DNA from 3 places in the Lysinibacillus sp. 1 U-2021 genome. Region 1 is predicted to be linked to each of the others. Evidence: riboswitches for the same ligand, from Rfam matches in the RefSeq annotation. Region 1 holds a riboswitch; each other region holds the start of a gene.
What was found. Region 1 has a riboswitch for S-adenosylmethionine ahead of QH639_RS06090 (cyclase family protein). Riboswitches for the same ligand answer to the same signal wherever they lie in the genome.
Positions count from the first base shown of each region.

Region 2: linked by a shared signal. The riboswitch ahead of QH639_RS25580 (MetQ/NlpA family ABC transporter substrate-binding protein) and the one ahead of QH639_RS06090 (cyclase family protein) in region 1 are both predicted to bind S-adenosylmethionine.
Region 3: linked by a shared signal. The riboswitch ahead of metA (homoserine O-acetyltransferase MetA) and the one ahead of QH639_RS06090 (cyclase family protein) in region 1 are both predicted to bind S-adenosylmethionine.

Region 1 covers NZ_CP123966.1:1,151,725-1,161,926, reverse strand. The annotation lists gene QH639_RS06130 (MerR family transcriptional regulator) at 1-612, shown strand, start outside; gene QH639_RS06125 (SMI1/KNR4 family protein) at 797-2,098, shown strand; gene QH639_RS06120 (DUF4272 domain-containing protein) at 2,100-3,275, shown strand; gene QH639_RS06115 (erythromycin esterase family protein) at 3,325-4,737, opposite strand; gene QH639_RS06110 (hypothetical protein) at 4,877-5,230, opposite strand; gene QH639_RS06105 (DUF2225 domain-containing protein) at 5,253-5,936, opposite strand; gene QH639_RS06100 (Cof-type HAD-IIB family hydrolase) at 6,270-7,043, shown strand; gene QH639_RS06095 (DedA family protein) at 7,105-7,701, shown strand; gene QH639_RS06090 (cyclase family protein) at 7,732-8,469, opposite strand; SAM riboswitch class I at 8,561-8,666, opposite strand; gene QH639_RS06085 (YuzC family spore coat inner layer protein) at 8,748-9,152, opposite strand; gene QH639_RS06080 (helix-turn-helix domain-containing protein) at 9,270-10,202, opposite strand, start outside.
Region 2 covers NZ_CP123966.1:4,826,480-4,836,681, forward strand. The annotation lists gene QH639_RS25550 (CoA-acylating methylmalonate-semialdehyde dehydrogenase) at 1-449, opposite strand, end outside; gene QH639_RS25555 (amino acid permease) at 473-1,885, opposite strand; gene QH639_RS25560 (PucR family transcriptional regulator) at 2,119-3,687, shown strand; gene QH639_RS25565 (carbon-nitrogen family hydrolase) at 3,740-4,534, opposite strand; gene QH639_RS25570 (pyridoxal phosphate-dependent aminotransferase) at 4,631-5,800, shown strand; gene QH639_RS25575 (PPC domain-containing DNA-binding protein) at 5,842-6,345, opposite strand; SAM riboswitch class I at 6,468-6,572, shown strand; gene QH639_RS25580 (MetQ/NlpA family ABC transporter substrate-binding protein) at 6,661-7,491, shown strand; gene QH639_RS25585 (methionine ABC transporter ATP-binding protein) at 7,598-8,623, shown strand; gene QH639_RS25590 (methionine ABC transporter permease) at 8,616-9,287, shown strand; gene QH639_RS25595 (enoyl-CoA hydratase/isomerase family protein) at 9,301-10,080, shown strand; gene QH639_RS25600 (alpha-hydroxy acid oxidase) at 10,095-10,202, shown strand, end outside.
Region 3 covers NZ_CP123966.1:236,523-246,724, reverse strand. The annotation lists gene phaZ (intracellular short-chain-length polyhydroxyalkanoate depolymerase) at 1-86, shown strand, start outside; gene fabG (3-oxoacyl-ACP reductase FabG) at 70-801, shown strand; gene QH639_RS01270 (class I adenylate-forming enzyme family protein) at 816-2,291, shown strand; gene QH639_RS01265 (short-chain dehydrogenase) at 2,356-2,910, shown strand; gene QH639_RS01260 (YhdT family protein) at 3,141-3,404, shown strand; gene panF (sodium/pantothenate symporter) at 3,404-4,849, shown strand; gene QH639_RS01250 (TSUP family transporter) at 4,890-5,660, opposite strand; gene QH639_RS01245 (TrmB family transcriptional regulator) at 5,786-6,568, shown strand; gene QH639_RS01240 (hypothetical protein) at 6,591-6,977, shown strand; gene QH639_RS01235 (nucleotide excision repair endonuclease) at 7,030-7,401, opposite strand; SAM riboswitch class I at 7,605-7,716, shown strand; gene metA (homoserine O-acetyltransferase MetA) at 7,840-8,775, shown strand; gene QH639_RS01225 (GerAB/ArcD/ProY family transporter) at 8,815-9,963, opposite strand; gene QH639_RS01220 (hypothetical protein) at 9,995-10,202, opposite strand, start outside.

The DNA of each region.
Region 1 (10,202 bases):
TATATGGAAGAGAAATCACCTGAAAATTTTTTAGAATTGATGCACCAACAAAAAGAGCATGTTGCGAAGAAACGTAGAGAACTAGAAATGATTGAGAATATTATTGATGTCAAAATCAAAATGACAGAGGAAGCACTGCATCTAAATTTTAAGGACATCACGATTGAGTATTTTCCTGAAGACACATTATATTTGAGTAAAAATATTGAGAATTCTACAGAAGAGCAGTTTGTGAAGGCTGTATCTGACTTTATTGAGGAATTGGATCGCTCTCAGTTAGATACAGGGTATCCCATTGGAGGGATAACAAGAAGAGAGCAAGTGTTAGCTGGGAATTACGATAACTATAGTTATTTGTATATTGAGCAGCCTCATCCAAGAGAAGGGCATCCTTATTTTAAGGCGATAGAGGGTGATTTTGTGATTGGTTATCATGTAGGCCCCTCCTCAAAACTTGGTGAGACATACACACGGCTATTTAATGTCATGCATGAAAAGGGTTATGAGCTAGGTCAGTATGTATACGAGGAATACATTTATGATGCCGTAATGAAAAATCGAGAAGAAGACTATGTAACCAAAATTATGATGGAAGTAAAGAAAGTAAAATAATTCATTAAGACGTAATAGAAAAGAATGAATATAGCTGAGACATTTATCATATACGAAGGTTTAGATGGCAGTAAAATAATAGCATTTTGTCATTCTTTTTAAAGTTAGCCTAATCAGTAAATGATTTCCTGACGATAAATAAGAAGTATGACATCACATGAGCCTTATATGGAGGTTAGAGACAATGTGGATTGAGCGTTGGAATCATTTAGTAGAGCAATTGAAGCAGCAGGGAGCTTGTGTACATCCGATTGAAATACGGCCAGTCGCTACCGAGCAAGAGTTACAGCAGGTTGAGGAAAGACTTGGTGTACAAATCCCTAATGGGTTTCGTCAACTGTTGCAAAATTGCTCAAAGCAAGTAAGTATTTATTGGTCATTACCAGATGAGGCGATACTTCCCACTGAATTGCTAGATACGCCTTCTGGTGAGTTTGGCTGGAGCCTAAAAGCTCTAGACTTTCCTTACTTTGGAGAAAATGATGAATCGTATGAACAGCAATATTTACAATTTTTTACGGCTGGTAATGGAGATGCTCTTCTTCTTAAGCTTGACGACGAAACCGTTTGGTATTGGAGCCATGAAGAAGATGAGCTTGATTTGCTTGCTGCCAGCTTTCATTCGTACGTTGATAATATGACGGCTTTAGGCTGTATTGGAGTAGACTGCGGACAGCATCGTCAATTTTGTAGTGAAAATGGATTGGATATTGAATTGGATCGCTCACAATTATGGCTAACTTGGCTAGAACAATATTTAAGCTCTAATTTACAGCAGGCTCAATCCAGCTTAGCATCTTTACTTCATTATGTTTCCATGCATGGTGTCAAAAAAACAAGCGTGCAGGAGGCATTTTTGCATTTTGATGGAGTACAGGTGTATCAGGCACTTCAACATAAATTAGAGCGAGCTCAATCTCCATCAGAACAAAAGGCGTGGAGTGAAGTTTTAGTCAAGATATGTCCGAGTGAGGCGGGAAATTGGGCAAGAGAACTTTGGCAAGTACAGAGTGACATACCAGACTGGCTGCGTGATTATGTAACAGTACATTGTTTGCCAGTTAATGAGGGACAATCTTTCATCTTAATGGATATCGAAAAAGATAGAATTGATGCCTATACTGCTCTATATCGTCTACGCCAATTTCACCATCCAAATATTATAGACTGGATGAGACCCTATGTCACGTTTCCTATTGATGGGTGGGATACACTTTTGGCTGAGTCACAGCCAAGTGCAGAGACGTTATATGAGTGGTTAAATGGCAACGAAGTAGAGAGGCTAACATCCATCCGAGCTATTTGTCAAATGATGCAGCGGGGAATCACACCTACAACTATGATAGACGAAGAAAAATGGCGTCCTTTGCTGGCGTATTGGGTTGAACATGAGGTGCTACAGAAAAATAAACAGCTGTTTAGCCAAGCGCTTAGTTGTTTGGAAAATTGGTTATTAAAATGCTATATGCGACTAAGGAGAGAGTAGATTGAACCAGTTTACGATATTCGCTTCCAAAAATGATACAGATGATATTCAGGATAAACTATCCGATGTATTGGCAAAAAGCTTCATTATTGAAAAAGATGAAAACGAATATTTATTAAAATCAAGAGGTTTATTTAATAAATATAAATGCTCTATAAACATTTTAACTGAAGATACGAACCCTGATTATTTTGCAAAAAATATACCTGGGATGATGGGCTTTTACGATAAAATTCCATTTAAAGATGAACAGCTAAAAGAACGCATAATGATTCAAATAGCAGTGCTCAATACGGTCGTTGCAATCGAAATGGACAAAGAGATGACAGAAGACCATATGCAGCAATTTATAAAATTACTAGCAAGCATAGGGGGGATTGGTTTCCTATCAGATGGTACTTTGTTGGATCAGAACGGTATGGTTATTGTTTATCCTAATGGAGAATCAGGTCCATCTGATTTTCAACCACATGCTTGCACAAGAAAGATACATGCACAAGAGGTCACATCAGCACAGGGAGAGGCACGAAAAAATAGAACGATAGCTTTTTTAACAGAGAAGGAGATACCTTATGCGTCATCGCTTCCTCAGCTACCACCAGTAGAAAATCTCCAATTTAAAAGCCAAGAGGATATTGCAAGAAGAGCGGTTGCCCTGTTGATTGTTATTCAATTTGCTTGTGATGTAGCACAGAAGGGTGATATTGAGGAGTCTAGAGAGTTCTTTACCAATATGCTACGTACATATGAGGTGCATGAATTTTTAACGGAGCATGAAAAATTCTTTCTTGAGGCTCAGCATCCTGGTGCTCAAGAAGCAGTCAATATATCATGGCAATATGAAGCCTATTGGACACTTATTTGGGCATTGGGACTTGTGGAAGAGCTAAATTTCCCTGACGATGTATGTGATTGTGAATATGCAATTCAAGTAGTTTCTCGTTGTGAGACATTTGAGCAATTTTATGGTCAAACGGTATTGCGCAGTAAGGAAGATATAGTGGATGAGGCGGATAAAATTTACAGATTACATTGGGCTTGTGTAGATAGCCGCATCAATGGACAAGAAGCTCCTTTAGCATTAAATGAAAGTGTTGTGATGGAAAGACGTAGAGGCTTATTTTGGATGATTGGATATCAAGGCGAAGAATGGGATACTATATCGATGAATACTTAAAACAATAGCAAACTAGATTTCCTAGTTTGCTATTGTTTAATAAGAGAGATTATTTGATATAGGTTGGTTTATCCACCTGATCTATTAAAAGTATACCATCGTATTGGTCGCGCGGAACAAGACTTTCCTGGATCATTCCCCAACTATAGGATAAGCGTGGTTCAAACATCCATGAGTTGCCTCGTTCATTTTGACGATTGCGTAAATCGATGAATGTGTAAGGGTTATTTGTTGAAGACAGAATATCTTCAATAGATCCTTTGACAGGAGGTAAAACAGGCATAGGTTCTCCCATATTATTTGCTGTCTCTCCACTAGCCATGTATAGACCTAATACATAGCTATATTTCTTATAGATATCAGGTAAACGTTCCCCCATTAATTTAACTGGGTAAGGAGATCCCATTACATTCGATTGTGCTTTACGAATATGATCGTTATGAGCCCATACAATAAACTTTTCTGTTGGATACACCTCTTCAGCTAGCCAAAGTAAGTTCTCCATCATTGCTTGATCTCGCCATTCCATAGTTTGCAAAAATGATTCTATATTATTTTGTTCAATGTCGATATTGGACTGAATTGTTAACTCTATATATTCGTCTGCTAGTCGAATACGATCTGCTAGAGTGCGATCCATTAGTTTTACAATATGAGGCTCTTTTGGATAAGCTACCTGTAGCTCTTTTTCTTTGATTTGTATTTGTGATTTTACCTGTTTATACACATCAATTATAGTAGTTTTTACTTTTTGATAGCCCTTCAAATCTTTCCCCGAGCTCCATTCAGCAAGCTGCTTCTCAGCTTCATTGAATTGCTGAGCCAACTTGGGGTTTTGCAGCCAATCTCCGTTCGTAAATGCTCCTTGCTGTTGAATATCAAAGCCAGTAAGTACAAGAGGTTGCTCTGTTGCTTGAGTTGATTTTGCATAGTCAAACAGAGGCAAAGTTTCTTTTGTCCACCAAACGCCGAAAATGGCATCTTTCATTGTTTGTAGAGCTGCTTGTTTATCAATTTGTCCTTGAGCATTCATCACATTACCCATACCACTTTCAAAGGCAAGGACATTATAGCCCATATCTTGATGTAAAAATTGTATTAAACGTGTTTTCGCTAGATTGAATTGTGCCACTCCATGAGAGCTTTCCCCTAAAAAGACAATACGTTTATCATGTAATAAAGGTTTTAGCATCTCTAAATCCTCAAATTTGTTAGCGGGAATTTTTTGTCCATTAAACGTTTCAGGCTGGATGGATGCCAGGCTGTATGCATGGTCATTCGCCCATTTTTTCCAATCAAGTAATGTTTCATTAGAAGTCCTAGCTTGTTTGACAGCAGAATCGTTTTCCGTAATCTGCTCATTTACAGGGACAGCAGCAGAGACATTCACTACTCCACTTATTGTCATTAAACTGGCCAGTGCAAAACTTAATAAAACCTTATGCTTCCTAGCTTTCCTCATTAGTTATCAGCCCTTCACTTTATATTGATACTAATTATAGGAAGGGAAGTTTAAAGTTTAGGAAGAATTTGTTTAAAATTAGTTTAAATTTAGTATGTAAAAAAGAAAAACACCTCCAATTGATGGAGATGTTGGAATGCTATTTATAGTGATAAGTACTTGCTCTTACATGGTTACGTTGAATTTGGTTAAACCATGCACGATCCTTTTCTTCTTGTTTTAATGTCCCAACAATGGAGGAAGAGCAGCTTACGCAAATTTTAGCCTGGGTAATCTGTCCACATCGTTCGCATGGAGCCCCTAAATTAGGAAAAATGGAGTTCTTTAATTTTCCTGCTTTTACCCATTTGTAAAGCAACTCAGATGACACGCCTGTTAAAGCGACAACTTCATCGTTTGTTAGGTAGCGATTATTTTTTCTTAATAAAAAATGATGCAGCTCTGAAAATATATCCTCTTCTCTCACATCAATTTTCCTTTGAAATAGCAACATAATTAATCATCTCCTCGTCCCATTAATGAATGATTTCATTAATTGTTATAGGTTGTTCGTCATATTTATAATTTTCCCAACGATTGCGTGCAAGCTTGCGATATTTCGGCGAAACATTTCGATCAGCGATTAAGCGTGAAAATCCTTTTTTAGCTTCAGGAATATCATCAAGTCGAAGGCTTAATTCAGCATGTAAAAACTGAATTCTCTCTCCACCTTCTTGATTAGAGGCAAAGGATTTACTATAAAAGTCTCTCGCTGCAAAAAGATAGCGCTTTTCGGATTCTTCGTCTTTTTTTAAACGATAGAGCCAAGCGATTTTTAAAGCGAAATTCGCCATTAAAAGAGATTCTTCCATTGACGCACGGGATACTAAATAGGCGAGCTTAAAACTGATAATGGCATCATCAATTGTACGTTCCTGACAGATATCCATAGGTTTCTGGAGCTCTTTAATGTATAGTTCATCAATGAGTAGCATGAAAGGTCCGTATGTCCGTGTCATAGATTTATGGTAGGCATAGCCACAATGTGGACATACGGCAACTTCATATAGCAAAGGGTTTAGGCCATCGTAAACAGGCATGAAATCCGTTTGTTCTTCGATAATTTTATATCGATTAGGGCGAACTTTATATGTTGTAAACTGCTTTTTGCAAAATTTACAATCCACACTACTTTCATAGTAGTAAATGTTAAATGCCATAAGAATCAACTCCTTTGCGTACTCTAAAATTTTATTTCTTTTGTTCTATTTATACGTAAGATTTTATCATTCAATGTATTTAAGATATTATCTTTTATTTTAACAATTTTGTGTTCTTTGGTATACTCCTTTAGAATTATTAAAATAAATATATTCAAAGAATTTTTAGTTAAATATTATTATAAATACGCTTGTAATAGTTTTTATCGGAGGTGTAAATGGAAGTTATATAGTTTGCTTAAAGTTTGTCAAAATACTTTCACATATTTCAAGAGAGAAGAATTGTAAATTTAAATCAATTGGTTCTAAAAGACTATGATGGAGGTGCTCAAAATGAAGTGTAATATCGTGATTTTTGATGTAGACGGCACATTGATTAATTACGAGGATGGCTGTGTGGAAGAAAGTACAAAACAAGCTATTCAGCTATTGCAAGAAAAGGGAATTCATCTTGTAGCGGCTACTGGAAGACCCTTATCTATGTGCTATGAATTAAAAGCGCTGGGGATTGAAACCTTTATTACAGCAAATGGGGCCTATGTGAAACATAAGGAACTTGTCATACATAAAACTCCGATTGCCAAAGAAATTGTCTACAATATACAGGCTTTTGCACAGGAACAGCAGCATAGCCTAACATTTTTTACAGAGGAGTTATCTATGAATAGCATACAAAGTCCAGTAGCTTTAAGAGCGATGCAAGAAACTTTATCTTTACGGGATTTTCCACTTATAAATGAAAAAATTGTAGATGAAGAGGTTTTTCTCATGTGTTTATATGCGGATGAGCTGGCTGAAAAAAGATATACTAGCCAATTTTCGAATATATTTTTGCAGCGTTGGCATCCTTATATTGTGAATGTCTTACAGCAGGATGTTTCGAAGTCTATAGCTATTAAAGCGGTGCTTGATCATTTTAACATTGACCCTGAGAATGCGATTGCCTTTGGGGATGGGGATAATGATATTGATATGTTGGAGTATGTAGGAGTAGGAATTGCCATGGGAAATGGCAGTAAAGCTCTAAAAAGTGCTGCCAATTTTGTTACAAAGAAATCTACGGATGGCGGTATCAATTTTGCTTTACGTCAGCTTCAAGTCATTTAGAGCGCTGAGGCTACACTATATATAGCAGGTAGATTTTAATAAATTTTAGGTGGGATGATTTATGGCACATCACGTGCAGTCTCTAATTGAACATTACGGATATTTTGGGATTATCGTGATTCTAATTGGAGGTATTGTTGGGGTGCCACTTCCTGATGAGGTGTTTCTGACTTATGTAGGCTATAGTGTTTACCGAGAAAGTCTTGAACACATTCCTGCTTTAGTCAGTGCAATGATTGGTGCGATTGGAGGCATTACCTTAAGCTACTATATTGGTTATCGTTTTGGCTTACCGTTATTGCAGAAATATGGCCCTAAAATTCATATTACCGAGCAAAAAATTGACTTTACGAAAAAGATGTTTACAAAAATAGGACCTACCCTATTATTAATTGGCTATTTTATTCCAGGGGTACGCCATTTGACAGCTTATATTGCGGCTATTAATAATTATCCTTATAGAAAGTTTGCTCTTTTTGCCTATACAGGGGCATTTATTTGGACGTTCACATTTATATCATTAGGAAAGATGCTTGGAGAGAAATGGCGATTTGTTGGATACTATTTAACCCATTACAGTATCTATCTTATTCTTTTATTTATTATAGGGATGCTCATTGCTTATTTTTTATTTAAAAAAAGAAATGGACAAAAATAAAAGTCGGTATACGCTATACCGACTTTTATGTTATGGCAAAATAGCAAAAGATCGCACAGGGAAGCCAGATGCTTTTTCTGGCTTAGGTACGATATTGAAGATGATAGCGCCTTTCGCAGGTAGCTTGTCCAAATTCGTCATTAGCTCAATTTGATAGGTGTCTTGGTCAAGCACAAAATATTCGCCATCTAGCTTGCCATTTTTACGAAAATCAGCAGCAGAGTCCGTATCGAATGTTTCATGACCAATTGCGCTTACCTTGCGTTCTTGTAGTAAAAACTGTAAAGCTTCTAAACCCCAGCCAGGGATATGGTTATGTCCATCTGCATCCTTATTACTGAAAGCCTCTTTATCTGGCCAGCGCTTACTCCAATCTGTACGTAATGCTACAAATGTTCCTGCTTCAATTTCTCCATGCTTGTCCTCAAAATCAAGAATATCTTGAACACTTAATGAAAAATCATGGTTGCTCGCAGCCTCCTGTGATTTATCAATAACAACAAGGGGGAGAACAAGCTCTTTTAGTTCTAATTCTTCTAAGTAGCGAGTATCTCGCACAAAATGAATGGGTGGGTCGATATGTGTGCCATATTGACCAGGGAACGTGAATTGTTGAGCGAAGAAACCATCCTTATGAGAAAATAACGTTTCAAATTTAGCGTCCTCAAACATAAAAAAATGTGGAGAATTAGGGCCGAATGTATGTGTTAAATCAACCCACTGTTTCGATTTTAGTAATTGCAATGCTTGCAAAAGTTCATTAGACATCGATTTCCCTGCTTTCTGTAAAAAATAGTGGTAAATAAAAAGGAGTCCCCTAATAGAAGAGGACTCCTGCTTGAAACAACGGTAGTTCTTCTTCTCATCTTCAAGGCTGATCATTTTGCCAATTGGAATTAGCACCATACTGTTAGCTGGTTGCTGAGACTTCGTCGGGCCAATCCCTCCGTCTCTCTTGATAAGAAAAGTAATATAAGAATTTTCAGAAATAACAATACAAACACTTTAGCATAGTTTTTTATAGTTTACAAGTTCACTGGGAATTTTCACCAATTCAAATTCAAGGTGACTCCACAACAATCATTATCAATCAGACGTATTCTAAAACTGTCTGGTGTATAGTTCGTTTCAAATTTCATCGTAATACCTGTTGATGTGATTAATTTTTCAACCTCTGTTTTATTTGAAAGTTGAGCAGCATTCATTAAATCATGTGCGAATTGTTGGGAGCTATCTATTTTATCCGTAAGTAATTGGGCTTGCTGCATCATCGCCTTTATCCGTGTTGCTGAAGCTTTTAATTTGTGTGTATCGACAGGTGGAAAAGGATTATTGGTCGGCATTGCTAAATGTTGCGAAAAGGGTCTAATGGCAAAATGATTAGCGATAGGCGATGTTGGATAATGATAGGGATGCACAAAATACGGATAAGGATTGTAATACAAGGTCATTCCTCCTATCCTATAACTGATATCCTATCTTATGTAGCCAAACTACATTCGGTGTTATTTTGCGGTGCAATGTTTGTCCTCCTCACCATTTAAAAAGGAAGCTAAAGTAAGCTTTTTTTAGCCAAGTACATTCAAGACATCATCAATTTTTTTACTATGTGATAAAATGCCATAATTCATCCATGTTAAAAAGTCTACTTCATAGACACAGCTGCTTTTAACGGCAGCTAGGTTTTTCCAAGTAGGAGTTTTTAAAATAGCACGTTCCTCATTTTCATAAATGGAATGTTGCTTATCAAATGTAATAAATAAATGATCCGCATCTAATTGCAACAATTGATCAAATGTCAGTTGTGCTTTACGTTGATTGTGCGGAATACTCCATACTAGTGAATGTGGCATTAAACCTAAGTCACGATATAAAATGGGGCCCGTATAGCCACATTCAGGACCGGCGTATAGAGTAATGCTAATGGCTGAAATACGGAGAAATGCCACACTTTGCCCATAAACTGATTTGCTAAGAATTCCTTTTGCTTGTTGTACTTTATCTTCATATTGTAGGATTACGTCTTGTATCAAGGAGGTTTTTCCTGTTAGATCTGCAATCTTAAATAACGTAGATTGCCAATTCTCTCCAGGGTGTGAAAGATGACAGACGGGTCCTACTTCATCTAAGTGCTGAAAGGATTCCCAACGCTCTACACCAGAATCTAACATAATTAAAGTTGGCTTATAGTAAAGGAGTCGATCCATTTCTCTATTTTGTACATCAATATCTGGCACTTTCTGTAGACCTAAATAGTCTTGTTTTCCCCATTTTGAATGACTGAATTGAGCAATTGGCGTAATCCCAAGCGCAACAAAGAAATCTTCTAAGAATGGTGCAAATACACGTAGATGGCTGCTTTGATTTCTTCGATATTGTCCTGGAGAGATGCCGACATGTTCCTTAAAGCGACGATTGAAATAATACTCATTATTAAATCCGACAGACTGGCTAATTTCAAATACTCGATCATTTGTTGTCATTAATAAATGCTTAGCTTT
Region 2 (10,202 bases), 1.3 Mb from region 1:
GCTACTACACCAAGAGGCGATTTGGCAGAAAAAGCATTAATATTTCCACCTACATTGACGGAATACTCTCCTTTTAGCAGTTGTGGGGCACTGATCGCCATATCCACAGATTCAATCCCACGGACAATTTCACCTTTCGCATCTTCCTTAGTTTTTCCACTTTCCTGGCAAATCACATTGATAAGTTCTTCCTGTCTTTCTACTAACAGCTGACGGAAACGATGTAGCACTTCTACCCGCTTCCCAATTGATGTTTTTTTCCATGCTGGAAAGGCTTCCTTAGCTAACTGAATAGCATGCTTTACCTCGGCTCTTGAAGCAAGGGGTACTCTTGCAATAACCTCACCTGTTGACGGATTATATACTTCAGAGAATCTGTTACTTGTGCCTGTGACCTCTTCTCCTTGGATAAAATGTGTTAGCGTTTTCATTTCTTGTTGAACTGTCATAATGGACCACTCCTTTTTTCGTCTTATTGTTCAAAATCAAACTCGTCTTTTGTGAAAAGAGAACTTGATTCTTCGGCTTGTTTGATCACCTTTTTCTTTTGAGTCAGCATATAGAAAATCATCACAATGGCCACAATAACGCATGTAAATAATATTTGTGAGCGCATAGACTCTATAAAGAACATCGCAATGAGTAATGCTGTTGTTGCTACTATTGTTAAATATGTTAAATATGGAAATAGCCACATTTTCACCTTTAATAGCTCTGGATTTTCTTGCTCAATCTTCCGTCGCATTCTTAATTGTGAAAAGGCAATGATTAAATAAAGAATCAACGTAATAGCACTACAAGAACTTAATAAAAACATAAATACTTTATCTGGCGACACATAGTTCATAATGACCGCAATATATGAGAAAAATGTTGCGGCAAGTATGGCATTGACAGGTGCACCATTTTTGTTTAATTTTAAAAATGCTTTTGGTGCTTCTCCTTTTTCCGCTAAAGAAAATACCATTCTTGATGTAGCATAAAGTGCAGAATTTAGGCACGATAATACTGCAGTTAAAACAACAAAATTCATAATTTGTGCAGCTGCAGGAATACCAATATAATCAAGTACCGCTACATAAGGACTTGTTAAAATATCTGAGGAATGCCAAGGCAATAGCGTCACTACAACTGCAATAGAGCCTACATAGAAAATTAAAATACGCCAAGTAATAGAATTGGTAGCTTTTGTGACAGCGGCTAACGGTTCATCCGATTCACCAGCAGCAATCGCAACGATTTCTGTCCCCATAAATGAAAAAATAACGATAACGACACCCATTAGAACAGCACCAAAACCATTTGGTAAAAAACCACCCTGCTCAACTAAGTTGGTCATACCAACAGCAGTAAAGTTTGGAGCAATACCAAAGATAATAAATGCACCAAGACCTAGAAAAACGACTATACTTGCAACCTTAATAAGAGAGAACCAATACTCAAACTCACCAAAAGCTTTGACAGAAAGAACATTTGTTAATGTAAGTGCTACAGTTAATAACAGACTTAATAGCCATAAAGGAATCCCATCATACCAATATTGAATAATGGCAGCTGCTGCTGTTGCCTCTAAAGCAATGGCAATCACCCAGAAAAACCAGTACAACCATCCAATCATAAAACCTGCCCACGGACCAATGGCTTCATGTGCATAGTGAGCAAACGAGCCACTCGTTGGATTGACTGCCGCCATCTCACCTAGCATACGCATAACTAATACAACGATAATTCCTGCAAATATATACGATAAAATTGCCCCTGGACCAGCTAGGTTAATGACCGAGCCACTCCCCATAAATAGTCCAGCACCGATTACACCGGCAATCGCAATCATCGTCATATGCCGCTTCTTTAATCCTCTTTGTAAATGCGTTTGTTGCCCCATATCTGTCACCTCTTTTAGTAGATTGCTTGATCGCTTACAAAAATCTTACATCTTTCATAACGTTGAAGTAATAGACAAACTGTAAAATTCTATACTTTTGTTTTATACATAATGTAAAATAGACTAAATATTCTTAAAATAATTTTTAAACGATTTTATGAGTAAATTTTTATCACCAAGCAGAAATTATTGAATTCTAACCACAGACACGCATGTCAAAAGGAGGGGCAAAAATGAGCCCATTTCAACTAAAAGTACTAGACGTTTTACAGAATAAATATTTTCAAAATGCAGAGGTAGTTGCAGGTCATGAGGGATTAACAAGGAGCGTTAAATGGGCACATGTACTAGAAATCATACATGTTGATAATTTTTTAGTTGGTGAAGAGTTAGTATTAACTACAGGGCTTAGTCTCCAACATAGTATTGAGGACTTTGTATCCTTTATAGAAGCCATCATTCAAAAAAATTGTGCTGCCCTTTGTATTGAATATGGCACCTCTATTCAAGCAGTTCCTGAAGCGATTTTAACACTTGCCAACCGTCACCAGTTTCCTATTATTGTTTTCCATGAAGCAGTTCCTTTTGTTCGTATTACACAGGATTTACATAGCCAAATTATCAATCAGCAATATCTATTGATTTCTTCACTAGAAGCTTACTCACAAACATTGAACAAAAATGCAGTATTGGGACAAAACACGGATGACATTTTACAAAATATGTATAATGAATTAAAAATACAAATTATGTTCTCCATTAAGGGAAGAGAACCTGTCTTTTTCCCAAATATGGCTCATAAAAAGCGGCAGCAATTCCTAACATTGAATACATCGACTCAGCAGTTTAAACATGAGCCTATTTTTCTATTTGATCAACATTATGCCGATTTATCAATTTATCGAGAAGATGGGCTTTTCTCCGAATTTGAATTATTAATATTAGATCGCACAGCAACAGCATTGGCACAGCTTTTAATGCGAGAGTTTTATATTGAGGAAAAAAAGAATATTGAGGATGCTTCGATTTTAGCTGATTGGATTGATCAAAAACTGTCTAAGGAGGAAATTTATAAATTTATCGTTACACATTATACTAACTATACACATTCTAGTGGCACTGTCTTTATTTTGGCTTCTCCTAATACGTTGACAAAGGCACAGGAGGATGTAGTCTATAGTAAGCTTTATTATCGTAATCTCTTTGAGCAACATGGCTTTATTCCATTTTTATTTGAAAGAAAAAGCTATGTTATTTTTATTTTACTGCATACAAAAGATAGTAAAGCCATTCGTGATATGCTAAACAACATGTTTTCCTCTTTGGTCAAAACTGAATTCTATAAAAAGCAGCAGGCACAAGGTTATCAGATAGCTATTGGGAAGGTCGTTTGTGATGTAGATGAAATTCCTAAAAGCTATCAAACTGCACTAGAAACCTTATATATTTGTCGAAAAGTACAAACGTCCTCGTTCTTTTATGATGATCTGCATTTATATCATTTAATCTATAAATTACAAATGCAGGTGGATTTACAGGAAGTGATTTACGACTATTTACAGCCCGTTATTGAATACGATAAAAAATATAATAGTAAGCTTCTCGAAACATTGCAGGTGTATTTACAAACAAATGGCTCTAAACAGCAAACAGCGAATCAATTATTTATTGTTCGTCAAACACTCTATCACCGCTTAAAAAAGCTTGAAAGTTTACTAGGCAAAAATTTTATGAATGGGCATAACCGCATTACACTTGAATTTATGCTACTAGCCAATTCATTGATCGAGGATAAGAGCTAGAAAAAAGTTGGCACGCTTAAAAGGCTATCTCCCCTCATAAGCGTGCCCTTTATTACCCTTTCACAACTACATCCTGATACAGTCCAGGTCTGCGATCATCGTAAACAGGGATTCTTCCACGTACTTCATCAACAATAGAAAAGTCTACATCGATCACCGCTACTTCCTCGTCCTCAGCACCAACCCAAAGTACCTCTCCCCAAGGCTGAATAATCATGGATTGCCCATTAAAGTTTTCTATCTTTTTTGCAATACGATTAACGGCTATGACAAAACATTGATTTTCAATTGCCCGAGCCTGTAGCAATGTTTTCCAATGGTCAATCCTTGGAGTTGGCCACTGCGCTGGTACAAATAATACCTTTGCTCCTTGTAATGCATGGGCTCGTAACCATTCTGGGAAGCGAATATCATAGCAAATAACACCAGCAGCTTCAATGTCACCTAGAGCAAAACGATTCATTTCATTCCCTGCCTCTAAGTAAAGATGCTCGTCCATTAAACGGAAAAGATGTGCCTTGCTATATTCCCCTACAAGCTCTCCATTACGATCAAAGGTATACATCGTATTATAAAATTTGTCGCCTTTCTTTGTTGAAACAGAGCCACCTACAATATGTACATCTAGTTCCTTAGCTAGTTTAGCTAAAAAGGCTTGTGTCCGCTCACCATCGATATCTGCTAGCTCAGGTAGTTTTTCCAAAGCATAGCCTGTATTCCACATTTCAGGTAACACAATAATTTCTGCCCCTTGTTTTGCAGCTTCTCGAATCTTCTCTTCAGCACGTGCAAAATTTTCTTCCACTTTGCCAAAGCCAACATTTAATTGAATACAACCGATTTTCATCTCTATTCCTCCTCTAGACAATTAACAGAAAAAGTAATACTATTTGCTTCATATTCTTCAATAATAATTATTATATTCTGAAAAAGGTGATTATGCATGGAATTCTCTAAAAAACTACAGCAACTACCCACTCAATTTTTTGCAGCACTCGTTCAAAAAGTAAACTTGGCCCTAGAAGAAGGGCGTGATGTCATTAACCTTGGGCAAGGAAATCCCGATCAGCCAACGCCTACTCACATCATTCAAGCATTACAGGAAGCGGCTGAAAATCCTCAAAACCACAAATATTCACCATTTAGAGGTCTCGCTGAATTACGCCAAGCGGCGGCCGACTTTTATCAACGTGAATATCAGGTAGAACTAGATCCTGATACAGAGGTAGCGATTCTTGGTGGAACAAAAATTGGTCTAGTAGAGCTACCTTTAGCTGTGTTAAACCCTGGTGACACGATGCTCTTACCAGACCCTGGCTATCCAGATTACCTATCAGGTGTCGTACTAGGAGACGTCAATTTTGAAGTAATGCCCCTTTTTGCTGAAAATGATTTCTTACCTGATTATCATGCATTACCTGATGAAGTGAAAGAAAAGGCAAAGCTTCTTTACTTAAATTACCCAAACAACCCTACAGGTGGTACAGCATCACTTGCGTTTTTTGAAGAGACCGTTCGCTTTGCGAAGGAACACAATATTATCGTATCACATGATTTTGCTTATGGGGCAATAGGATTTGACGGTAATAAACCAGTTAGCTTCCTTCAAGCAAATGGTGCAAAAGAAGTAGGAGTTGAAATGTATACATTATCGAAAACCTATAATATGGCTGGCTGGCGTATAGGCTTCGCTGTAGGGAATGCCGAGATTATTGCTGCTATTAATCTTATTCAGGATCATCTGTTTTGTAGTCAGTTCCCTGCCATTCAACAAGCTGCAGCAGTAGCACTGACAGCTTCCCAGCAATGTGCGGATGAACTACGAGCTACTTATGAGCGTCGCCGAAATGTACTCATTGAAGAAGCTAGAAGAATTGGCTGGCATGTTACGGCTCCAAAAGGCTCCTTCTTCGCATGGCTCCCTGTACCACTAGGCTATACAAGTGAACAGTTTGCTGATCTATTGCTCGAAAAAGCTGATATCGCTGTAGCAGCAGGTAATGGCTTCGGTCAATATGGTGAAGGCTATGTGCGCGTAGGGTTGCTAGTTAGTGAGGAGCGCTTACGTGAAGCAATCCATAGAATCGAGCAATTACAATTGTTTAATAGATAATGTGCCTTATCCTGTAGCTATCTCTAGCTACAGGATTATTACTATTTTTCAATTTTCCTTGGTTGCCCTAAACCATCTTCTAATGGATAAAATTGAACATGACCTGTTTCATCATCCCATTTTCGAATATGTTGAATACCTTGTACCTCTGCCAACACGATGTCAGCAGTTATAACAGGATTTCCCCCTTTTATTAAATGCCCACCCGATACTACACCACATTGATCACTCATAGAACCATGGAAATGTGTCTCATATCCACCATCTCGCTTACACACCACACCTGAACCTTGAATAAATTCTAGTGGTCCCTCTTTTTCAATCACATTACTAAAACGAACATGAATTTGAGCTGTTGCATCTGGCACTAAATAAACAAAGCTACTTTTTTGAAAGCTGCCAATACAGCTTACAATTGTTGCTGACTCTATATTATTCTCTTCGCAAAGCGCTTCAATCCCTTCAATGATATCTGTTCCCGTTAGAAAACGAGCACTAATAACCTTACCAAATGAACCTATACCATAATTAACTCTTACAGACATTGTTATCCCTCTTTTGTGTCGAAATATTATAATTATATAAAAAATTTAAAAATTATTTATTGACTTACTATACCCTATAAATTATATTAGTTCTATCGGAATTACAAAAAAATATTATAAATCTCTTATCAAGAGTAGCTGAGGGACTGGCCCTATGAAGCTCGGCAACCTCCTTTTTAAAGGAAGGTGCTAAATCCTGCAAACGATCTTCGTTTGATAGATAAGAGAGGACATCTTTTCATGAGCCTCTCTTAATTTGTAAGAGAGTTTTTTTATTTTCAAAAAACCGATAAAAACAATCTTGGAGGTATTTTCATGAAAAAGAAAAATAAATTTTTAGTAGGTTTAGCAAGTTTAACATTAGTAGCAGCTTTAGCAGGCTGTGGCTCTAAAGAAGATAGTAAAAGCCAAGCTGAAGGAATTGATGAAAAGAAAATCGTTGTAGGCGTCACTTCTGGTCCACACGAACAAATTGCAGAAGTAGCTGCTAAAGTAGCAAAAGAAAACGGGCTAGAAGTAGAGCTAAAATCATTTTCTGACTATGTTTTACCTAATACATCCTTAGCTGAAGGTGATCTTGATGCGAACAGCTATCAACACGAGCCTTTCCTGGATACATTTAATAAAGATCATGATACAGAGTTAGTACCAGTGGGCAAAACGATTTTAAATCCAATGGGTATCTACTCAGAAAAATATAAATCCTTTGATGACATTCCTGACGGAGCAACGTTTGGCTTACCAAATGATCCAACGAATGGAGCCCGTGCCCTCTTTGTTTTACAGGAAGCTGGCTATATTAAGTTAAAAGAGGGCGCAGACTTAACAGCCTCGATCCGTGATGTAGAAGAAAACAAAAAGAATTTAAAATTCATTGAATTAGAGGCCGCTCAAATTCCTAAACAACTTAGTGAAGTAGATGTAGCAGCTATTAATACAAACTTTGCATTAGAAGCTGGCATTAACCCTAAAGATGACTCTATTTTATTGGAATCTACTGATTCTCCATACGTAAACTATATTGTCGTGCGTGCTGAAAATGAAAATGATCCAACAATTAAAAAGTTCGTTGAGGCCTACCAATCTGATGAAGTACGTCAATTCATCGAAGAGGAATTCAAAGGTTCAGTAATCCCTAGTTGGTAATACATTCAGGAAGCTTCTATAAGCCGAAGAATCTGCCGAAATTCCTCTATAGGAAAACGAGCAGATTCTTGCTTTTTAGAAGGTAGAGAAAGGAGCATACAATCGCATGATTCAATTACAAAATATCTCAAAAGAATTCAAGTCGAAAAAAGGCATCATAAAAGCTGTGGATGGCATCAATCTTCACGTAAAAAAGGGACAAATTCATGGTGTAATCGGCTATAGTGGTGCTGGTAAAAGTACACTCATTCGTTGCGTTAATCTACTAGAACGTCCTACAGCAGGAAAAGTAGTGATAGACAATGTAGACATTACGACCCTTTCTCTTCACGAATTACGTCAAACACGCCAAAAAATCGGGATGATCTTCCAGCACTTTAATCTATTAAAAACAGCAACAGTTTACAATAATATTGCAGTTCCCTTAAAGCTACTAGGCTATAAAGAGGCGGAAGTAAAAAGCCGAGTAGCTAAGTATGCTGAAATTGTCGGTTTAACAGATAAACTAGACAGTTACCCCAATCAACTTTCAGGTGGTCAAAAACAGCGTGTGGCTATTGCGCGTGCCTTAGCACAGGAACCAGAAATTTTACTTAGTGACGAAGCAACAAGTGCACTTGATCCTGAAACAACGGAAGCCATTCTTGAATTGTTGTTAAAGATTAACCGTGAATTAGGAATTACAATTCTGCTCATTACACATGAAATGAATGTCATTCAAAAAATTTGTGATGAGGTTTCTGTTCTAGAATCTGGGAAAGTTGTAGAATTCGGCACAGCGATTGAACTTTTTGCAAAACCAAAGCACCCTACAACGCGAAAGTTTTTGAATACAATTTCACAACGTAATTTATCCCCTTCTCTTATTGAGCAATTAAATGTTTCAGGAAGTGTAATCCGTTTAACATTCCTTGGTGAAAGTACTGGTAAGCCATTATTAGCAGAAGTCACTAAGGTATACGATGTGCAACCAAATATTTTAACAGCTAATATTATTGAATTAAAAAACGGTATTGTCGGCAATATTGTGGTGCATTTACATGGCGAGACGCAGATTGTCCAAAAAGCGTTAACGTATTTTTCAGAAAATGGCGTGGCAGTGGAAGAATTAGGAGGTGCGTTCAATGAGTAGTATCCAAAGTTTCTTTACAGATTGGTCAGATGTTATTGGCAAAGCAATTATCGAAACATTTCAAATGGTCGGAATTTCATTATTGTTCTCCATTCTGATTGGCATTCCATTAGGGCTATTAATCGTTTTAACACGACCAGGACAATCCTTTGAAAATAAATTTTTCTATCAGTTTTTTAATCTATTTATCAATATTGTTCGCTCTGTTCCATTTATCATTTTATTATTCTTCATCTTACCTTTTACTAAGTTAATTGTAGGTACAACAATTGGTGTTAAAGGTGTAATCGTTCCGCTAGTTGTTTACACAGCTCCTTATATTGCACGACTGATGGAATCTGCGCTTTTAGAAGTGGATTCAGGAGTGGTAGAAGCCTACACAGCCATGGGTATTAAACGTCGCCATATCATTTGGCATGTCCTATTACGTGAAGCTCGACCATCTATTATTTTAGGCTTAACAATTGCCACAATAGGATTAATTGGTGCAACAGCAATGGCAGGAATGGTTGGTGCTGGTGGTTTAGGTGACCTTGCCTATCGTTATGGTCATTTACGCTATGAGGTTGATGTGATGTATGCAACTGTCTTTATCTTAATCATCCTTGTACAGAGCATTCAATCCATTGGTAACCGCTTCGCCGCGAAGTTGAAAAAAGATTAAGAGGAGAATGAAGATGACAAAGGAAATTTATGTAGAGAAAAATGGCTATATTGCAACGTTAGTATTAAACCGCCCAGATAAACGAAATTCTTTATCAGGGGCAATGTTTCAAGCCATAGTAGACCAACTAGAGCTACTCCGTGTAGATTCTTCCATCAAACTTTTAATTGTTCGCGGTGTCAATGAAGTAGCCTTTTCATCTGGGGCAGATATTAGCGAATTTTTAGATGTTCGTTATGCTACAGACAATGCCAAAGCCTATAATGAATTGGCTCTAAAGGCGATCGATGCTCTCTATAAATTTCCGCACCCGACAATTGCTATGATTCAGGGCTTAGCAATTGGTGGTGGCTTAGAGTTAGCAAACGCTTGTGATTTTAGAATAGCAACACCTAAGAGTAAGCTAGGCATCACCGCTGCAAACATAGGTATTGTCTATAATTTAGAAAGCACGAAACGTCTCATCAATATTGTTGGTGTCGCTAAGGCAAAGGAAATTTTGTACACAGCTACTATTTTTACAGCTAAAGAAGGAAAAAATATTGGTTTAATCACGGCCCTCCACGAACCAGAGGATATTAATGAGGCGACATTGCAATTCGCTGAACATTTATTAAGTAAATCATCCATTGCAAACGCAGGCATCAAAAAAATTATCCAAGCAATTGTTGATGGTGAAAATGAAGAAAACGATGAGCTGGCACAGTTAGTTTTGGATTCATTTAGTTCAGACGATTATAACGAAGGTATACAAGCCTTTTTAAATAAAAGAAAGCCTATTTTCAATAAATAAGTGAGGTAGTAATGATGACAAACATAACTGATGGCGATCTACTCTTAAAAAATATCACTGCACAAGCCCCCTTTCCCATTTGCTTTGCAGATTTAGAAAAGGCCGTAGCGAAAAAAATCGAA
Region 3 (10,202 bases), 920 kb from region 1:
CTTTGGTCGATGATTTAGCACAATTGACAGCTGAAATTGAAGCCTTTTTAGAAATTGGAGGAAGACAGTATGCGTTTGAACAATAAAGTGGCAATCATTACAGGCGCTGCAAATGGTATTGGCTATGCGGCTGCTGAGCGTTTTATCGAGGAGGGGGCATGGGTGTTTATCGCCGATTTTGACGATAAAGCAGGCATTCTAGCAGCACAACAACTAGGCGAAAATACAGTATTTATACAAGTAGATGTTGCAAGTAGAGAGAGCGTTAAACAGCTGGTGACAGCAGTGATCAAACAGGCAGGACGCATTGATATTTTAGTGAATAATGCGGGGATTACAAGAGACGCGATGCTGACAAAAATGACGGAGGATCAATTTCAGCAGGTGCTAGATGTCAATTTGACAGGTGTCTTCCATTGTACACAGGAGGTCATTCCCTATATGGTGGCAGCAGGTGGAGGCAAAATTATCAATACATCCTCAGTTAGTGGGGTATATGGCAATGTTGGTCAAACCAATTATGCAGCGACAAAAGCAGCGATTGTTGGTATGACAAAAACATGGGCGAAGGAATTAGGGCGTAAGGGCATTAATGTTAATGCAGTGGCACCTGGCTTTACAGAAACAGATATGGTCAAAAAAATGCCTGAAAATATTTTAGCTCAAATGCGATCAATCGTCCCCCTACAACGCTTAGGGACACCACGTGATATTGCCAATGCCTATTTATTTTTAGCATCTGATGAGGCCTCCTATGTTCATGGGCATACGCTGCATGTGGATGGCGCAATTATGATGTGATGGGGGGAGTCAAGATGTTTGTTGAGCAAGAATGGATTTTAAAACGTGCAGCTTTAACACCTCACCACATCGCCTTGATTAATTTAACATCAAAGGAACAATGGACCTACCAGCAATTATCTGAGGAAATTGGCAAATGGAGTCAATTTTTCGAACGGCAGCAGCTACAAAAAGGAAGTAGAGTCGCTGTTTTTGCGAAAAATCATATCCAATTGTTTGCTGTTTTATTTGCCTGTGGGCTACGTGGGCTTATTTATGTGCCGTTAAATTGGCGCTTAAGCAGGGAGGAGCTCACACAAATTTTAGAGGATGCAACCCCTGCTATCCTATTATACGAAGAGGATAGTCATTGTCCCTTAGTTTTAGAAAATATGTTTTCACTTCATGTTAGCCAGCATGAGAAGGAGATACAACCAAGTAGGCAAGACGTGGATGTGAATGATCCATGGTTAATGATTTATACAGGAGGCACGACGGGTCAGCCAAAGGGGGTAGTGTTATCCTTTCAGTCTGTCAATTGGAATGCCATGAATACTATTATTAGCTGGGGTTTACATGCTCAAGATCGCACATTAAATTATATGCCAATGTTTCATACTGGTGGCTTAAATGCTTTATGCATTCCCTTACTGATGGCGGGAGGAACCGTCATTATTGGCGATAAATTTGATGCGGAAGATGCACTGCAAGCAACAAACCAATATCAAACAACAATTTCTCTTTTTGTGCCAACCATGTATCAAGCAATGATTGCTACGAAGTATTTTCAGGAAAATCAATTTCCTTCCATGAAGGTATTTTTATCTGGCGGTGCCCCTTGCCCTCATCCTATTTACGATGCTTTTTATAATAAGGGATTATTTTTTAAAGAGGGATATGGATTAACAGAAGCAGGACCCAATAATTTTTATATTGACCGAGATCGTGCCTATGCAAAAAAAGGGGCTGTCGGGAAGAGCATGCAATTTAATGAAGCTAAAATCATCAATCTTACAGGAAAAAGTTGTGCACCTGGAGAAGTAGGAGAGCTATTGGTAAGAGGGAAGCATATGTTTCGCTTTTACTGGAATAACAAGCAAGAAACCGCCAATATCCTGCAAGATGGCTGGTTGAAAACTGGGGATTTAGCGATGATGGATGCGGAGGGCGATTTTTATATTGTTGGGCGTAGAAAAGAAATGATTATTTCAGGTGGTGAAAATATCTATCCTCAGGAAGTGGAGCAATGTTTACTACAGCATCCAGATGTGCGGGAGGTGGCTGTGATTGGTGTAGGTGATGACTATTGGGGTGAGATCGTGACAGCTTTTATTGTTTGTCCCCACCAAGTAGCCTCTCTAGTAGATGATCTTAATGAGCTATGTCATCAACAATTAGGACGTTATAAGATTCCAAAACAAATGATTTTCTTAGACGAACTACCGAAAACAAGCGTTGGTAAAATCGATAAAAAGGCATTGTATAGGCTTGTCGACCCATCTATCTGTTAAGTATCATGAGAGAAGGAAGAAACGCTCTTCTTTCTAAATCCGAAAATAAAAGAGGGACACATAAATGGCTCACGCATTAGTTATTGGTGGAACAGGGATGTTGGCTGATACTTCCCTTTGGTTAGTGAATAATGGTTACCATGTCTCAGTAATTGGACGTAGTGCCCATCGAATGGAAGATTTGCGAAATAGAACAACCAAACCCGCTCTTCTAACGCCGATTTTAGTTGATTATTGTGATACAGCTTTATTAAAAGAGAAGCTAGAAGAAACACTCACGCATAATGGGCCCATTCAATTGGTCGTTGCTTGGATTCATTCCTATGCGGACACTACATTAGAGAACATCACCAATGTAATTTCAAGAGAGAATAACGGGGAATGGAAACTGTTTCATGTGTTGGGGAGTAAGGCGAATTTAAGTGAAGTCCAAGAGAAATTGAAGCTCCCTGCTCGTTCGCAATACAGGCAAATCCAGCTACGTTTTATGATGGAAGAGGGTCATGCGAGATGGCTTACGCATGAGGAAATATCGCAAGGTGTCGTTGCTGCTATTCAACAGGATCAACCTATTCATATCGTCGGAGCGCTACAACCTTGGGGAAAGCGACCGTTATAACTAACTAACCTTCGTCTAACTAAATGGACGAAGGTTTTTATTTATTGCCATTATCAGTTTGTTTTAGATGTCTACATAATTGTGAGGAATAGTTAGGTTTGTGTGAAAAACGTCAGGATCAGGCAACTTTTTTCTCCTTACATTTTCCATATAACTTATCCTTATTTACTCACATCTCTTCCCATCAGACCGACATATCAGTAAAATAGAGTAGGTTAGGGGGATTACATGTGAAAGATCAACGCTTTAAAATAGCGCATCGAGAGGCGCTTATCGGGATTGGACTTGTCCTTGTCAACTTTGCGATTTGGTTTGGCTTTGCCTATGGATTAGGTTCAGGAGATCCAAGAAATTATACGTATGTATTCGGTTTTCCTGCCTGGTTTTTCTATAGCTGTATCGCTGGGACAGGCTTTATGATCCTTCTTATCTGGATTGTGATGAAACTCTTTTTCAAAGAGGTACCATTCGATGATGAGGAGGTGGATCGCTAATGCATTGGCAAGTTGTATTTCCATTGCTATTATTTTTAATTATTATTTTTGGAATCGGTATTTGGGCCAATAAGCATGTCCGCTCCTCTAATTCATTCCTGCAGGAGTATTTCCTTGGTGGTCGTGAAATGGGCGGTTTTATCCTTGCGATGACGATGATTGCTACATATGGCAGTGCGAGTAGTTTTATCGGAGGACCGGGTGTAGCCTATACAAAAGGACTTGGGTGGGTATTACTGGCAATGGCTCAGCTACCAGCAGGTTATTTTGTACTCATGATTTTAGGGAAAAAATTCGCCATTATTGCTCGTCGTTACCAGGCCATTACGTTAATCGACTTTTTACGTGAGCGCTACAAAAGCCATGTCATTGTTATTTTATCAGCCATTAGCATCATTGTTTTCTTATTTTCGGCTATGATGGCTCAATGGGTTGGGGGTGCACGCTTAATTGAGTCATTAACTGGCTTAAGCTACACAGCAGCACTGTTTATTTTTGCGATTTCCGTGTTAGTATATGTGATTATTGGAGGCTTCCGTGCTGTAGCACTTACAGATACGGTCCAAGGTTCAATTATGGTGATTGGTACAGTTATTTTATTAATCGGCACCATTGTGGCAGGTGGAGGCATCGACAATATAATGGCCTCACTGGTTGCAGAAAATCCTGACTTTGTGTCACCATTTGGCGCACAAGGAGATTTAACGCCTCTGTATGTCTCAACATTTTGGATTCTCATTGGTGTAGGGGTTGTAGGACTTCCGCAAATTGCGGTTCGTGCGATGAGCTATAAGGATTCCAAAAGTATGCATCAAGCGATTCTTATTGGCACGATTGCCATAGGGACAATCATGTTTGGCATGCATTTAATTGGGGTGTTAGCCCGACCTGTCTTACCGGGCATTGAGATTGGTGATAAAGTCATGCCGCTCCTGACATTGAAGGTATTACCGCCATTTTTAGCAGGAATCGTTTTAGCTGCACCAATGGCTGCGACAATGTCTACGGTTAATGCTTTACTAATGCTTGTCAGCTCTACAGTTGTCAAAGACATCTATTTAAATTATATGAAGCCGAAAGCTAGTGATGCAGAGATAAAGCGTGCAAGCTTTCTTGTAACAACAGTCATTGGCCTAGCCGTTGTCATCTTTGCACTCAATCCACCTGATTTATTAGTGTGGTTGAACTTATTTGCCTTCGGTGGACTAGAGGCTGTCTTTATTTGGACAGTCGTTTTAGGATTGTATTGGAAAAAAGCGAATAAATACGGAGCGATTGCGTCAATGATTTCAGGCATGTTGTTGTATATTATGATTGATCGGTTTTATCCTTCCGTCTTTGGTATGCATACAGTCACGATACCAATTGTCGCATCCTTCTTTATTTTTGTGATTGTCAGTTTGTCCACTAGTCATAAATTTAAAAACGAAAAGCTTATGATTTAACGCCAAAACGCCACAGATTTCAAATTCTGTGGCGTTTATTTTAATGCATCATAAAATCATAGGCATTTTTCGCAAGTAATGTCATTGTAACGACAATAAATAGCGTGCGGACAAAGCCACTTCCTTTCTTGATTGCCATCCGTGAGCCAAGCATAGCCCCACCAATTTGCGCAATGCCCATGACTAGACCATAAACATAATGAATTTGACCTAAGTAAGCAAACATACAAACACCAGCCACATTACTTGCCAAATTTAAAAACTTTGCATTACCAGCCGCCTTTAAAAAATCAAAGCCTACCAGTAAGAAGCTAAAGATTAAAAACGACCCTGTCCCAGGACCAAGAAATCCATCATAAAAACCAATAGCAAATAATAGCAGCATAAATAAAAACAAATGTTTTTTAGATAGATTTTTTACGGTAGAGACGGCACCCCAATCCTTTTTAAAGATCGTATATACCCCAACAGCCGCCAGCATAACAAGCATTAATGGCTTTAGTAATGCTGGATTAATCAGATGCACAGTCCAAGCACCACATAATGATCCGATAAATGCTAGTGGAAAATATTTGAGGACAGAGCGAATGTCCAGCTGGCCAGAACGATAGAAAGAAATAGAGGAAGTGAGCGAGCCCATAGCTCCTGCTAGTTTGTTCGTGGCAACCGCAGCAGCTGGATTGAGCCCAACAAATAGTAAGGCTGGTAGTGAAATTAAACCGCCCCCTCCCACTACTGAGTCAACAAAAGCCGCCAGAAATCCAAAAGAAATTAATAGTATGAGAATATGTACATCGATTTCAAACAACATATGACACCTCTTTATAATTAGTTACTACTGAAATAGTAACTAAATTTATTTGCGCTGTAAACCCCATTTTTTCATTGGCAAATCTTCACATTGGTAGCCTATAATAAAGATAATGGAGGGATTACATGGAGGAATTAATCACCCAGCTGAAAGAAATGGGTTTTACAGAATATGAAGCAAAGGCCTATACGGCACTTGTTCAGCAAAGTCATGTCAGTGCCTATCAGGTAAGTAAAAATTCTGGCATACCACGTGCAAGAGTGTATGATATTTTAAATATCCTTGTAGAAAAGGGCATCGTGTTAAAAGAAGAGACCGCAGAACAAACGACCTATTCGGCAATGCCTGTGTCTGTGTTCTTACAGCAAATGCAACAGCGCTGGGAGTCGAATTTTACGTCTATAAGCGGGAAATTAGAGAAATTAGAGGAAAAAGTACAGGAAGCTGAGCCTAAAGTGGTCATGCTGAAGGGCAAGGAATCCATTATCAACTATTGTCAGTCACTTCTAAAGAAGGCGAAGAAAAAAGTGATGCTGTCGATGTGGGAAGATATGTATGATGCCTTACGTGAAGATTTGCAAGAGGTGGCGCTGCATGTTCCTGTTCATGGCATTACGTTGTATGTAGGAGAGCATCTCGCCTCAATTGACCAGCATAGAGCCACACATTATACAAAAAAAGCGTCTACACCGCATTGGTTTATCTTATCGATAGATGGTCAGGAAATGATTTATGGTCATTCTCCATCTACCCAAGAGACGGCCTTTATCACCAATGATCCGGTTCATATTTATTTGTTAGAGGATTATATATGGCATGATGTGCTCATCAATCGGTTAGTAAAACGTGATGATCAGGAGTTAGAAGACTGGATTGCTAAGGAGCGTAAAGCTTTTTTCTTAGAATAGTCGTATAAGGAAGGGGAGTTACGTGAAAAAATTCGTGTTGCTAGGTTTAATAAGCCTACTAATGCTAGGAGCCTGTAATGCTACACCACCTACCGATCCACCAACGATTCATGAGCTAACGGTTGTCCCAGATAATGTCCAAAAAAATATCGTTTCTAATGACAGAATACAACTATTGCATGAAAAGGATGCTCCATATTACCTTGTTTATTATTCAAAAGGGAATGTATTGGCAAGTATTACAGTTGAGGGAAATAGGCTTATCATCCAATTAGAAGAAGGCAGCGAGCAAAGGAAAGAGGCTCAGCCCTATGTTTTTCAAATCAACGTCAAGAATCCTGAGCTTGATACCATTGATTTGCGAATAAACGGTCAGAGTACGCCCATTGATCGTATGACCATTATGTAATAAAAGAAACCGAAATCCCTTTAGATGAGATTTCGGTTTCTTTACGTGATGTCTAATAAAAGACTTTATCTACGTTATATTTAGAGCGGAAAGTATTAATCGCATATGTTTCGTAAATTTCACGTTCCATTGGGTCTTCTACTTCATAGACTTCAATTTTGAACACTTCTTCACGATGGTTTTTCATCGGAGATACATTATCCTCGAAATGTTTTTTAATACGTTGACGAATTTTACGTGCTTTCCCAACAAACAATAGCTCATTCTTGTCATTATAGAATAAGAAAATGCCGCCTTTATCACGTGTGATTTTATGGAAGTCAATAAAACCGAAGTAAGGTGTGATTGGCACATCACCTGGTTTTAAATCTTGTTCACGTTGACGGATTACTAGATCTGGTTTTGGAAATTCAATTTTAATCAAACTATTCACGTTCCTCTCTCTTACTAAAAGTATATGGTAACATAATTACGGCATGTTTACCATAAATTTTAAATGTAGAAACACCACATATAGCAAGCTTAGTGTACATCAAATGAGCAAGGAACATGCACATGAATCACAAAATATTCGATGAATTATTGATATTCTAACTAGTTCGTGTTACAATTCAAGATAATTAAATAATCTTATCAAGAGAAGCTGAGGGATTTGGCCCGATGACGCTTCAGCAACCTCTAACGATTGTTAGAAAGGTGCTAATTCCAGCAAAGGATTTTTTCCTTTGAGAGATAAGAGTGGACGTGAAAAAAATCCTTCTCATTCTATCTCGTATGGAATGAGGAGGATTTTTTAATTTCGTTGCAATGTACGCAAGTTAGGTTTGCTAAAAGAGAGTGATTATAGAGAGGGGAAAGCAAGATGCCAATTAATATTCCGAAAAATTTACCAGCTGGAGAACATTTACGTGAGGAAAAAATCTTCGTCATGGAAGAAGATCGTGCGAAAACACAGCAAATCCGTCCATTAAATATATTAATATTAAATCTAATGCCTGAAAAAGAAAAAACTGAGCTCCAATTATTACGTTTATTGGGGAATACACCATTACAGGTGAATATTACCTTTTTGAATACAGCCACTCACGAGTCTAAAAATGTGAGTAAATCCCATTTGCAGCTTTTCTACACAACGTTCAATCAGATTCGACACCGACGCTATGATGGTATGATTATAACTGGTGCACCAGTAGAAAAAATGGCTTTTGAAGAGGTCAACTATTGGCAGGAAATTTCAGAAATTATGGATTGGTCTAAAAAGAATGTGACATCCGTGCTACATATATGTTGGGGGGCACAGGCTGCATTGTATCATCATTATGGCATTGGGAAGGTTGAGCTCTCTGCTAAATGCTCAGGCGTCTATTCCCATGTGATTACAGATTTAACTGTAGATTTGGTACGTGGCTTTAGTGATTTATTTACTGCGCCCCATTCACGCTATACATCTGTTTCGATTGACGAGGTTCGCAATCATCCAGATCTACGATTATTATCCTATTCAGAGGATGCTGGGGTATTTATTGTACAATCAAAAGATAATAAAAATATTATGATTACGGGCCATCTAGAGTATGATGCGACAACGCTAGCCGATGAGTACAGTCGCGATGTGGCGAAGGGCATAGATATCGCCGTTCCTGTGAACTACTTCCCGAATGACGATCCTACACAAGTGCCAATGAATACATGGCGTGCCCATACGCATCTATTATTCTCTAACTGGTTGAACTACTATGTTTACCAAGAAACACCATATGAATGGGATTTTGTAGATGAAATCGAATATCATATTTAATTAATAAAACGTCTAATTTCTTTTCTAGCTTAGAAGAAATTAGACGTTTTGATTGTCATTTTCTGTTTCCTGCTGAGGTGTTTCGTTATTTTGAGCCTTGGATTTACGATTGCGAATAACTACTACAATCAGCAAAAGTATAGGTAATAAAATGGTGAAAATAAAGGAAAAGATTGGCCAAATTTCATTATTATAATTAGTAGAATGCACAATATCTGGATGAACAATTTGAGAAAGTCCAATAACAATTATACCCATCGGTATAATGAGTGGACGATGATCCTTGATCTTCAATATTTGTGCAAGTCCAACAACGGTCGTATAGAAATACATAAATGTACGAATATATATAGACGAAATCCACATAAATGCCATAATGATTTCTATGCGCTGCAAAAAATTCCCTATAGATATTCTTTGTGCTAAGGCATAGCTAGGAAATGTCCTTGATGCAGTGTTTTCAGGACCTAATACAAGAATCGATAGGACAATCAACGTAACTAAGACGATTCCGCCAAAAATTGCCCCAATATATAGCCCTTTCTGTGCAGACGGCTGTACATTGACGCCAGTAGGATAGAGCATCAATAATACAATTAATGGAAAGGAAAAGATACTCATAAAGCGTGCAATACTATAAAACATAGATGCTTTGGTCGCTTCTAGTAGAGGCTGAATATTCTCAAATGTAATTTGAGGGGTAATACTAAGGACGAAAAAAATAAAAATAAAGGTAAACAATGGGAAGAGGATTTCTGCCGAACGGGCAAAGGTCTCAATCCCTAAATAAGCGGCATACATAATAAGGATGCTGAACAGTAGGGCAAATGCTAATGTCGGTGTCTCTGGCATTACTTCCGTTTTCATGAAAATACCGATAAAATAGAGTAATTCTCCAGCCGAAAGAAAGGTCATAATTAGGAAACAAATTGCTGTGATTTTCCCAAAAAAACGCCCAAGTATTTTTTCATTGGCCTCGATAAAGTTTAGGGACGGTGTTTGATTGGCCAGTGTTAAAAATAATTTTAGTACCAGTAAACTAAGCAGAACACCAATGCTTGCCGCTATCCAAGCATCTTGCTTAGCGGCACCAGTAATACTCGAAGGGATAATTAAAATCGCTGTACCGATAGAATAGAGGAAGGTAACGACTGTAAACTGTCTTGAACTAATTATCTCTTTTTCCATCAAGCTACCCTCCGTTTCTTAGTCCATCTTTCTATTTTGTGAATGACACAATGTAATCCCTAATCGGTGTGAAGATAAAGGTAATCAAATCTAATGGGCTAGGAATATGGATTTTAAGGGCAATCCCCATATTTAAAGCCGTTCCAATAAGTAGCAAAAAGGAGAATACAATAATGGCTTTTCTATCCTGTTGCTTTTTTAGCTTTGGAATAAAAATAAGCGCAATAATTATCGCGATG